3 regions of the Microbacterium sp. ZXX196 genome follow, and region 1 is predicted to be linked to each of the others. Evidence: predicted binding sites of a transcription regulator. Region 1 holds the regulator's gene; each other region holds the start of a gene.
The links. Region 1 encodes HrcA, which represses chaperone genes, less so after heat shock. Its sites were predicted from a motif close to TTNGCACTCGNNNNNNNCGAGTGCNAA; they were not measured.
Positions count from the first base shown of each region.

Region 1 (3,272 bases):
TCCTCGCCGAGGCCGGGCCGCTCCGGCCCGCCCGCACGGTCTTCTTCGGGGGCGGAACCCCGACGCTCCTGCCCGCCGGAGATCTCGCACGGATGCTCGACGGCGTGCGCGACGCGTTCGGGGTCGCGGACGACGCCGAGGTCACGGTCGAGGCCAACCCCGACACGGTGACGGACGCCGTCGCGGCGGAGCTCGCCCGGGCGGGGGTCACGCGGATGTCGATCGGCATGCAGTCCTCCGAGCCGCACGTCCTCGCGGCGCTCGACCGGACGCACGACCGCGAGAACGTCGGCGTGGCGGTGCGGGCGGCGCGCGAGGCGGGCCTCGACGTGAGCCTCGACCTCATCTACGGGGCGCCGGGGGAGAGCCTCGCCGACTGGCGTGCGTCGCTCGAGACGGCGATCTCGCACGCGCCGGATCACATCTCCGCGTACGCCCTCATCCTCGAGGAGGGCACGAAGCTCGCCCGCCAGATCGCCCGGGGCGAGGTGCCCGCGCCCGACGACGACCTCCAGGCCGACATGTACGAGCTCGCGGACGAGCTGCTCCAGGGCGCGGGGTACGGGTGGTACGAGGTATCCAACTGGGCGACGGGCGCGGCGCATCGCTCGCGCCACAACCTCTCCTACTGGCGCGGCGCCGACTGGTGGGGCTTCGGCCCGGGGGCACACAGCCACGTCTCCGGCCTGCGGTGGTGGAACGTCAAGCATCCCGCCGCGTACGCGCAGCGGCTGGCGGGCGGATCGTCGCCGGCCGCGGGCCGCGAGACCCCCGACGCCGACCAGCGCGCGCTGGAGCGCGTGCTCCTCGAGACGCGGATCCGCGAGGGCATGCCGGTCGCCGCCCTCGCACCGGGCCCGCGGCGGCGGGTCGCGTCGCTCGTCGCGGATGGGCTGGTGGACGGCGTCGCCGCGATCGGCGGGCGCGTCGTGCTCACGCGGCGCGGTCGGCTCCTCGCCGACGCCGTCGTGCGCGCACTCACCGACGACGACTAGAATTGGCACTCGACGCGAACGAGTGCCAGTGGGAGGAGGACGCGCCATGGTCACGGACAGGGGCTTGCAGGTGCTTCGGGCGATCGTCCAGGACTTCGTGGACACCCGCGAGCCGGTCGGCAGCCGCTCGATCGTCGAGCGCCACGCGTTCGGCGTGTCCGCCGCGACGATCCGCAACGACATGGCCCTCCTCGAGGAGGAGGAGCTGATCGCCCAGCCCCACACCTCCTCGGGGCGCGTCCCGACCGACAAGGGATACCGCGCGTTCGTCGACCACCTGTCGGACGTGCGCCCGCTGTCGCCGGCGCAGCGCACGGCGATCTCCACCTTCCTGGCGGACCCGCACGACCTCGACGACCTCCTCGCGCGGACGGTTCGGCTGCTGACCCAGCTCACGGGCCAGGTCGCGCTCGTGCAGTACCCGTCCTTCGCGCGCGCGACCGTCACACACGTCCAGCTCGTCCTCCTCGACGCGCGCCGCGTGCTCGTCATCATGGTGACCGACACGGGCCGCGTCTCGCAGCGCATCGCGATCCTGCCTGCCCCGGCCGACGAGGCGGCGCTCGAGGCCGTGTCCGCGCGGCTGAAGCCTCTCCTGATCGGCCTGCCCGTCGGGGACGCGGCCGACCGCATCCGCGCGGCGCGCGCCGCGGCGCCCGCCGGCCCGGCGGATCGGACCCTCGCGGCGATCGGCGCCGCCGTGGAGGACGAGCTCGACGAGTTCCGGCAGAACCGGCTCGTCATGGCCGGCAGCGCCACGCTCGCGCGGCGCGAGGACGACTTTCGCGGTAGCATCCACCCGCTCCTGGAGGCGATCGAGGAGCAGGTGACGCTCCTGCGCCTCATGAGCGAGATGGCGGCCGACGACAACGGGCTCGCCACGAGTATCGGGCGCGAGAACGCCGCGTTCGGGCTGGGCGAGGCGTCCATCGTCGCGAGCGAGTACGAGGCGGCGGTCGGATCCGCCCGCATCGGGCTCATGGGTCCGACGCGAATGGACTACTCGCGCAACCTCTCGGCCGCGCGCGCCGTGGCGCGCTACCTCACCCGCATGTTGGAAGAAGACGACCGCCGCTGACGACGGCGGGTTCACCCGTCCGGCCCCGGGCCGGAGAATCACGATAGGCACGCGGGCATCCCGCGGAAAGGCGACTGTGGCAGACCACTACGACGTGCTGGGCGTCTCGCGCGAGGCGAGCAGCGACGAGATCAAGAAGGCGTACCGCAAGCTGGCGCGCCAGTTGCACCCCGACGTAAACCCCAGCCCCGAGGCGGCCGAACAGTTCAAGAGCGTGACGCACGCCTACGAGGTCCTGAGCGACCCCGAGCAGCGCCGGCGCTACGACTCCGGCGGCGACGAGGCGGGATTCGGCGGTGCCGGCTTCGGCGGCTTCGGCGACGTCTTCGAGGCGTTCTTCGGCGGCGGCGCGTCCGGCGGGCGCTCCGGGCGCCCCCGCTCACGGCGCGAGCGCGGCCAGGACGCGCTCGTACGGGTGGACCTGGAGCTCGGCGACGTTGTCTTCGGCACCCACCGTGACGTCGAGATCGACACGGCCGTCGTCTGCGAGACGTGCCAGGGATCCTGCTGCCAGCCGGGCACCCAGCCGGAGCGCTGCGACGTGTGCGGCGGATCCGGGCACGTCCAGCGCCAGGTGCGGAGCCTGCTCGGCAACGTCGTCACGCAGCAGCCGTGCGGCGCGTGCCAGGGGTACGGCACGACGATCCCGCACCCGTGCCCCGCCTGCCAGGGGCAGGGGCGCGTCCGCTCCCGTCGCACCGTGGCGCTCGACATCCCGGCTGGCGTCGAGACGGGCCTGCGCCTGCAGCTGCCCGGATCGGGCGAGGTCGGCCCCGCCGGCGGCCCGAACGGCGACCTCTACGTCGAGGTACACGTCGAACCGCACGTCGTCTATAGCCGCGAGGGCGACGACCTGCTCGCGACGCTCGAGGTGTCCATGACGGACGCCATCCTCGGCACGACGACCGCGATCGACGGGCTCGACGGGGCCGTCGACCTCGAGATCCGGGCGGGCGTGCAGTCGGGCGATGTCCTCCGCATTGACGGACGCGGCGTGACCGGGCTGCGCACGAAGAAGCGCGGCGACCTGCGCGTCGCGGTGCAGGTCGTCACGCCCACGCGCGTCGACGGCAAGACCCGCCAGCTGGTCGAGGAGCTCGCGAAGCGTACGAAGGCGCCGGATCCGCGCCTCGCCGAGCACCAGCAGGGCCTGTTCTCGAAGCTGCGCGACAAGTTCCGCGGGGCCTGATCGCCGTGGC
Region 1 is NZ_WMEE01000004.1:227,305-230,576, forward strand. Features, by position in the region: gene hemW (radical SAM family heme chaperone HemW) at 1-995, shown strand, start outside; gene hrcA (heat-inducible transcriptional repressor HrcA) at 1,042-2,073, shown strand; gene dnaJ (molecular chaperone DnaJ) at 2,150-3,262, shown strand; gene GJQ66_RS06225 (16S rRNA (uracil(1498)-N(3))-methyltransferase) at 3,268-3,272, shown strand, end outside.

Region 2 (3,272 bases), on a different contig from region 1:
GCGGCGGTCATGGTCGCGCGCAGCTGCGCGACGCCGCCCGTCGCGTCGGACACGATGAGGCCCCAGCTGCGGCGGTCCCAGTCGGGGGAGGAGTCGAGGATCCGCTCCAGCTCGGCGCGGACGGCGGGCACGTCGACCGTGTAGTCGGCCTCGACGAACACCGTGCCCGTGACGGCCGTCTGGCTGCGCGTCCAGTTTGTGTACGGCGTCGTCGTGAAGTACGTCGAGGGCAGCACGTGGCGCCGGTCGTCCCAGATCTGGACGACGACGTAGGTGAGGGTGATCTCCTCGACCGTGCCGAACTCGTCGTCGACCTCGACCGTGTCGCCCACCTTCAGGGCGTTGGAGAACGCGAGCTGCATGCCCGCGATGAGGTTGCCGAGGGTCGATTGGGCCGCGAGACCGGCGACGATCGAGGCGACACCGGCGGAGGCGAGCAGCGACGCCCCGAAGGCGCTGGCGCCCGGGATCGTGAGGAGCATCGCCGCGACCGTGAGCACCGCGACGATCGCCATCACGAGGCGGCGCAGCATGCGGATCTGGGTCCGGCGGCGACGCAGAACGAACGGATCCGCGCTTGTGGCCTCTTGGCGACGCATCGCGCCGTCGATGAGGAAAACCACCACCTTCGCGAGGATCCAGCCCACCACGCCGATGACGGCGAGGTTCAGGACGAAGCGCGCGGTCGTCTCGATGCCGTCATAGCCGTCCGGGATGAACGCGGGGATCGTCGCGCGCCACGCGATGACCGTCACCACGGCGAACACGGCCTTCGGGAAGCGCGCCGCCAGCTCGCGGAAGGCGGCGTGGCGCCGGCCGAGGCGCGTCATGATGAACCGGAACAGCCAGGCGAGCGCGAAGCCGATCAGGACGGCGGACACCCCGGCGATGAGGACCGCGGCCCACGCCGTCCAGAAGTTGGTCGTCACCGCCTCGGCGATGTCGTCGGTAATCGTGTCATCCATGCCGTCCAGCGTAGGGACGGCCGCCGACGTTTCGCGAACCCGCGGCCGGAAACGACGAAACCCCGGATGCCACGCATCCGGGGTTCCGAGGAGATCGTCAGCCTCAGCGCTCGACGACCGCGAGAACGTCGCGGGCCGAGAGCACGAGGAACTCGTCCGCGCCGAACTTGACCTCGGTTCCGCCGTACTTGCTGTACAGAACGACGTCGCCGACGGCCACGTCGAGCGGGACGCGGTTGCCGTTGTCGTCGATGCGACCCGGTCCGACCGCCACGACCTTGCCCTCCTGGGGCTTCTCCTTGGCGGTGTCGGGAATGACGAGACCGCTTGCGGTGGTCTGCTCGGCGTCGACCTGCTTGATGACGATGCGGTCCTCGAGCGGCTTGATGGAAACCGACACGGTGTACCTCTGCTTTCCTGTCCTGACAGAAGACGTAAGGTTCGCACTCTCACCCCGAGAGTGCTAATGGTCAGTCTAGGCGGCTCGCTGGCACTCATGCAACGTGAGTGCCAGCGCGCCCCGCCTACGCTGGGGAGATGGACTCCGCCGAGCTCGACGCCCTCCTGACGCCCGCCGCGCTCCGCCTGCTCGACGAGCTCGACGCCGGCGCGGCGGAGGCCGACGTGGCCGGCACCGTGTCGCGCTTGCGGCGCGCGGGCCACGCGCCCGAGCTCGTCTCTGCCGTCGTCGGGCAGGCTCGGCTGCGGCGCCGCGCGGAGGCGAAGTTCGGCGAGTTCTCCCGGCGGATGCTCTTCACGCGCGCGGGCCTGGAGCAGGCCACGCGCATGTCCGTCTCGGCGCACCACGCGGGGCGGTTCCGGGCGGCGGGCCTGTCCCGCGTCGCGGACCTCGGGTGCGGCATCGGCGGCGACGCGCTCGCGCTGTCTTCCCTCGGCATCGCGGTCACGGCCGTCGAGGCCGACGAGGTGACCGCTGCGCTCGCCGCGTACAACCTCGCGCCGTTCCGCGACGTCGGCACGCGCGTCGTCCACGGGCGGGCCGAGGAGCAGGATCTCGCGGGCCTCGACGGGCTGTGGCTCGACCCCGCGCGTCGCACCGCCGGCCACGCCGAGACGCGGCGCGTGCGCTCCGAGGACTACTCGCCCCCGCTCGACTGGGCGTACGAGGCGGCCGGCCGCCTCCCCACCGGCATCAAGCTCGGCCCCGCCCACGACCGCGACGCGCTCCCCGCCGGCGGCGAGGCGCAGTGGATCAGCGTGGACGGATCCACCCTCGAGCTCGTGTGCTGGTCGGGCGCGCTCGCGCGGCCCGGCGTCGGCCGCGCGGCGCTCGTGATCCGCGGCGGCGCCGCGCACGAGCTCACGGCCCCGGCCGATACCCCGGACGAGCCCGCGCGGGGCCTTGGCGATTTCGTGCACGAGCCCGACGGCGCGGTCATCCGCGCGCGGCTCGTCGGCGACGTCGCGCGCGCGCTCGGCGCGGGCCCGGTCGACGAGCGCATCGCCTACCTCACGGGCGACGCCGAAGTCACGAGCCCCTTCGTGCAGAGCTTCCGCGTGCGCGAGGAGCTGCCCGCGGATCCGAAGGCCCTGTCCCGCGCGCTCCGCGAGCGCGGCATCGGGCGGCTCGAGATCAAAAAGCGCGGCGTCGACGTGGACCCGGCCGCCCTCCGCCAGAAGCTGAAGCTGCGCGGCCCGGAGGAGGGGACGCTGATCCTCGCGCGCGTCGGGGACGCGCGGGTCGCGATCCTCGCCGACCGCGTCCCGCGCGCCTGAATCTCAGCCGCGCGGCGCGTTCTGCTCCGCGCCGAGCGTACCGAGGTACAGTTCCGTGACCTTGGGATCGTGGAGCAGGTCGCGCCCCGACCCCGTGTAGGCGTCGTGGCCCTGGTCAAGCACGTACCCGCGGTCGCAGATCTGCAGGCAGCGCCTCGCGTTCTGCTCGACCATGATGCACGTCACGCCCGCCTTGTTGATCTCGCTGACGCGGAGGAAGGCCTCGTCCTGGCGGACGGGGGATAGGCCCGCCGAGGGCTCGTCGAGGAGCAGGACCTTCGGATCCATCATGAGCGCGCGCCCCATCGCCACCATCTGGCGCTCGCCTCCGGAGAGCCCGCCCGCGCGCTGCTTCAGGCGCCCCGCGAGGTCGGGGAAGATCTCCGTGACGACGCCCACGCGCTCGGAGAACAGCTTCGGGTTCTGGAAGACGCCCATCTGCAGGTTCTCCTCGATCGTCAGCGAGGGGAAGACGTTGTTCGTCTGAGGGATGAAGCCCACGCCGCGCGCGACGAGCTTGTTCGCGCGCAGGTTCGTGATGTTCTCGCCCGCGAGCGTGACGGATCCGCT
Region 2 is NZ_WMEE01000012.1:11,644-14,915, reverse strand. Features, by position in the region: gene GJQ66_RS10070 (mechanosensitive ion channel family protein) at 1-965, opposite strand, end outside; gene groES (co-chaperone GroES) at 1,069-1,365, opposite strand; gene GJQ66_RS10060 (class I SAM-dependent methyltransferase) at 1,503-2,702, shown strand; gene GJQ66_RS10055 (ABC transporter ATP-binding protein) at 2,706-3,272, opposite strand, start outside.
Region 2: groES (co-chaperone GroES) is a predicted target of HrcA. The motif match lies at 1,453-1,479, and genes of this name have one in related genera.

Region 3 (3,272 bases), on a different contig from region 1:
CACCACCGGGGACGATGCCCTCCTCGACGGCCGCCTTCGCGTTGCGAACGGCGTCCTCGATGCGGTGCTTGCGCTCCTTGAGCTCGACCTCCGTCGCGGCACCCGCCTTGATGACGGCGACGCCGCCCGCGAGCTTCGCGAGGCGCTCCTGGAGCTTCTCGCGGTCGTAGTCGCTGTCCGTCGCGTCGATCTCGCGGCGGATCTGCGTCACACGACCCTCGATCGCCGACGCCTCACCGGCGCCCTCGACAATCGTCGTCTCGTCCTTCGTGACGATGACCTTGCGCGCACGGCCGAGCAGCTCGAGGTCGGTGTTCTCGAGCTTGAGGCCGACCTCCTCCGTGATGACCTGGCCGCCCGTGAGGATGGCGATGTCCTGGAGCTGCGCCTTGCGGCGGTCGCCGAAGCCCGGCGCCTTGACGGCGACGGCCTTGAAGATGCCGCGGATCTTGTTGAGCACGAGCGTCGCGAGCGCCTCGCCCTCGACGTCCTCGGCGATGATGACGAGCTCCTTGCCCGCCTGCATGACCTTCTCGACGACGGGCAGGAGATCCTTGATGTTCGAGATCTTCTGGTTCGCGATGAGGATGTACGGGTCCTCGAAGACGGCCTCCTGGCGCTCCGGGTCCGTGACGAAGTACGGGTTCAGGTAGCCCTTGTCGAAGCGCATACCCTCCGTGAGCTCGAGCTCGGTGCCGAAGGCCTGAGCCTCCTCGACCGTGACGACGCCCTCCTTGCCGACCTTGTCGATCGCCTCGGCGATGAGCTGGCCGATCTCGGGGTCGGCGGCGGAGATCGAGGCGGTCGCGCCGATCTCCTCCTTCGACTCGATCTCCTTGGCGTTCGCGAGCAGCTCGGCGGTGATGGCCGCGACGGCCTTCTCGATGCCGCGCTTCAGGCTGATGGGGTCAGCGCCGGCCGCGACGTTGCGGAGGCCCTCACGAACGAGCGCCTGCGCGAGGACCGTGGCCGTCGTCGTGCCGTCGCCGGCGACGTCGTCGGTCTTCTTCGCGACCTCCTTGACGAGCTCCGCGCCGATCTTCTCGTACGGGTCGTCGAGCTCGATCTCCTTGGCGATCGACACACCGTCGTTCGTGATCGTGGGGGCACCCCACTTCTTCTCCAGCACGACGTTGCGGCCGCGCGGGCCGAGCGTCACCTTGACGGCGTCGGCCAGCTGGTTGAGGCCGCGCTCGAGGCCACGGCGGGCCTCCTCGTCGAAAGCGATCATCTTTGCCATGTGTTGTCGTCCCTCCCGGACGTAGGCGTGTGGTCTTTAGCACTCAGTCGCACTGAGTGCTAAGAGCATTCTGGCACTCGACCAGGGAGAGTGCAAACCTCTTCGCGCGGACGCCGCACGAACGCCGCCGGCGCCTCGCGTGGGTTCACGCGAGGCGCCGGCGGCGCGACGATGAGGGGGAGTCTCAGACGACCCGGACGGTCTCGGCCTGCGGCCCCTTCTGGCCGGAGCCGACGGTGAATTCCACGGCCTGCCCCTCCTCGAGAACGCGGAAGCCGCTCATCTCGATGTTGGAGTAGTGCACGAAGACATCCTTCCCGTCGGCGTCGACGGTGATGAATCCGTATCCCTTCTCGGCGTTGAACCACTTCACGGTGCCCTGCGTCATGCTCACTCCTGGTGCTGCGAACCTCCCGGCGTGGCGCCGGGGATGGGAGCGATGCTATCCGCGCGGATCCGCGGTTTCCGGCCGATCGGCGAAGGATTGACGGCGCTGACGCGAGGTGTTTACTCTTCCGAAACACGGTCGAGGCCGACGACGATCGTGAGGCCGCCGTCGCTCATCGCCGCGAACTCGTCGTTCTCCTGCACGACGTCGATCTCGAGCGCGTCGGCCAGGCCCTGCGCGGCCGCCTGATCCTCCGCGTCTGCGTAATAGACCGTCGTGTGCTGGAAGTCGTTGACGTCGGAGTTCAGGGGGACGATGTCGCTCTCGTCCCACCCCGCGTCGCGCACCGCCTCCTGCACCGCGGCGGACGCCTCGGCGTCCGCCGTTCCGTTGAGGACGAGGACCGTGTACGAGGTGTCGATCTCCGACGGGGAGGGCGTCGCCACCGCCGTCTGGCTCGACGACGGGAGGCGGATCGAGTCGGTGCTCGACAGCGCGAGGAAGGCCAGGATCCCCGCCCCGGTCAGCACCGCCACAACGAGGAGCCACCACAGGAGCACGACGACCCACCGGAAGCGGGGGCGCGGCGCGCGGTGGGCGCCGACCCGCGCGGGGTCCTCGTCGACGTCGTCGAAGCGGTCCTGCGGGAAGTCGGTCTGCGGCACGCGGGTCATGGTAGCGGGCCCGTCAATGGAGCAGCCGCGCGCGGCGCGCTGCGCGGGCGTCGCGCAGGCGGCGCAGCCGGCCGATCAGCAGCGGCGCGTGCGCCTGGGCGCGGGGGTCGTCCGTCAGGCGCGCGAGGACCTGGTAGTAGCGCGCGGGCTCCATCCCGAAGCGCGCGCGGAGGGCCTCCTCCTTGGCGCCGTCGTGCTGCGGCCACTCCGCCTCGAAGGCGAGGATGGCGCGCGAGCGCTCGTCGAGCCCGCCCTGCTCCGCCCCGGGACGTGGGGCGCCGAGGTGCACGTCAGACATGTCTCGAGGGTATGCGCCCTCCCCCGCGCGTCCGCCCAGACACGCGGTCAGGCGGGCGCGATCCACCCACCGAGCGGATCCGTCGCGGCGATCGGGGCGCCGTCGAGGGCGAGCACGAACCCGGGCCACGCCTCCGCGTCGATCGGCGCCGTCCACGCGTCGTGGAGGCGCGGGTGATCGATCGTGATCCACCGGGCGTCCAGGTCGCGGATCTGGGAGATCAGGCGCTCGCGCGCGGGACGGGGCAGGTGCGGAAGCACGCCCGGCGTCGTGACGACGAGCGTCGCGTCCGCGGGCGCCCTGGCGGCCAGCGACGCGAGTACACCCTCCTCTGCCGCGTCCGCGGCGAGGATCTCGGGCGGATTCGCCGCCGCGATGTCGAGCGCGCCCGCGATCCGCCGCGCGCGCTCGTCCTCGCCCGGCCAGACGAGGCCCTCGATCCACGCGCGGTCCTCCCCGCGACGCGCGTCGCGGGGCTGCGGGTCGATGCCCGCCCGCCAGACGATCTCGGGGATCCGCTCGGGTGCGGCGAGGCCCCCGCGCAGCTCGGAGGTCAGCACGACGGGACCGGATCCGAGGAGCCGCGCGCCGCCGCCCGGCTCGACGAATCGGTAGGCGTAGCGGTCCGGAAACAGGCAGAGACCGGCCGACGCGCCGACCTCGAGGAGCGCG
Region 3 is NZ_WMEE01000003.1:164,522-167,793, forward strand. Features, by position in the region: gene groL (chaperonin GroEL) at 1-1,240, opposite strand, end outside; gene GJQ66_RS04150 (cold-shock protein) at 1,425-1,628, opposite strand; gene GJQ66_RS04155 (LytR C-terminal domain-containing protein) at 1,748-2,293, opposite strand; gene GJQ66_RS04160 (DUF3263 domain-containing protein) at 2,316-2,600, opposite strand; gene GJQ66_RS04165 (DUF2332 domain-containing protein) at 2,648-3,272, opposite strand, start outside.
Region 3: groL (chaperonin GroEL) is a predicted target of HrcA. The motif match lies at 1,277-1,303, and genes of this name have one in related genera.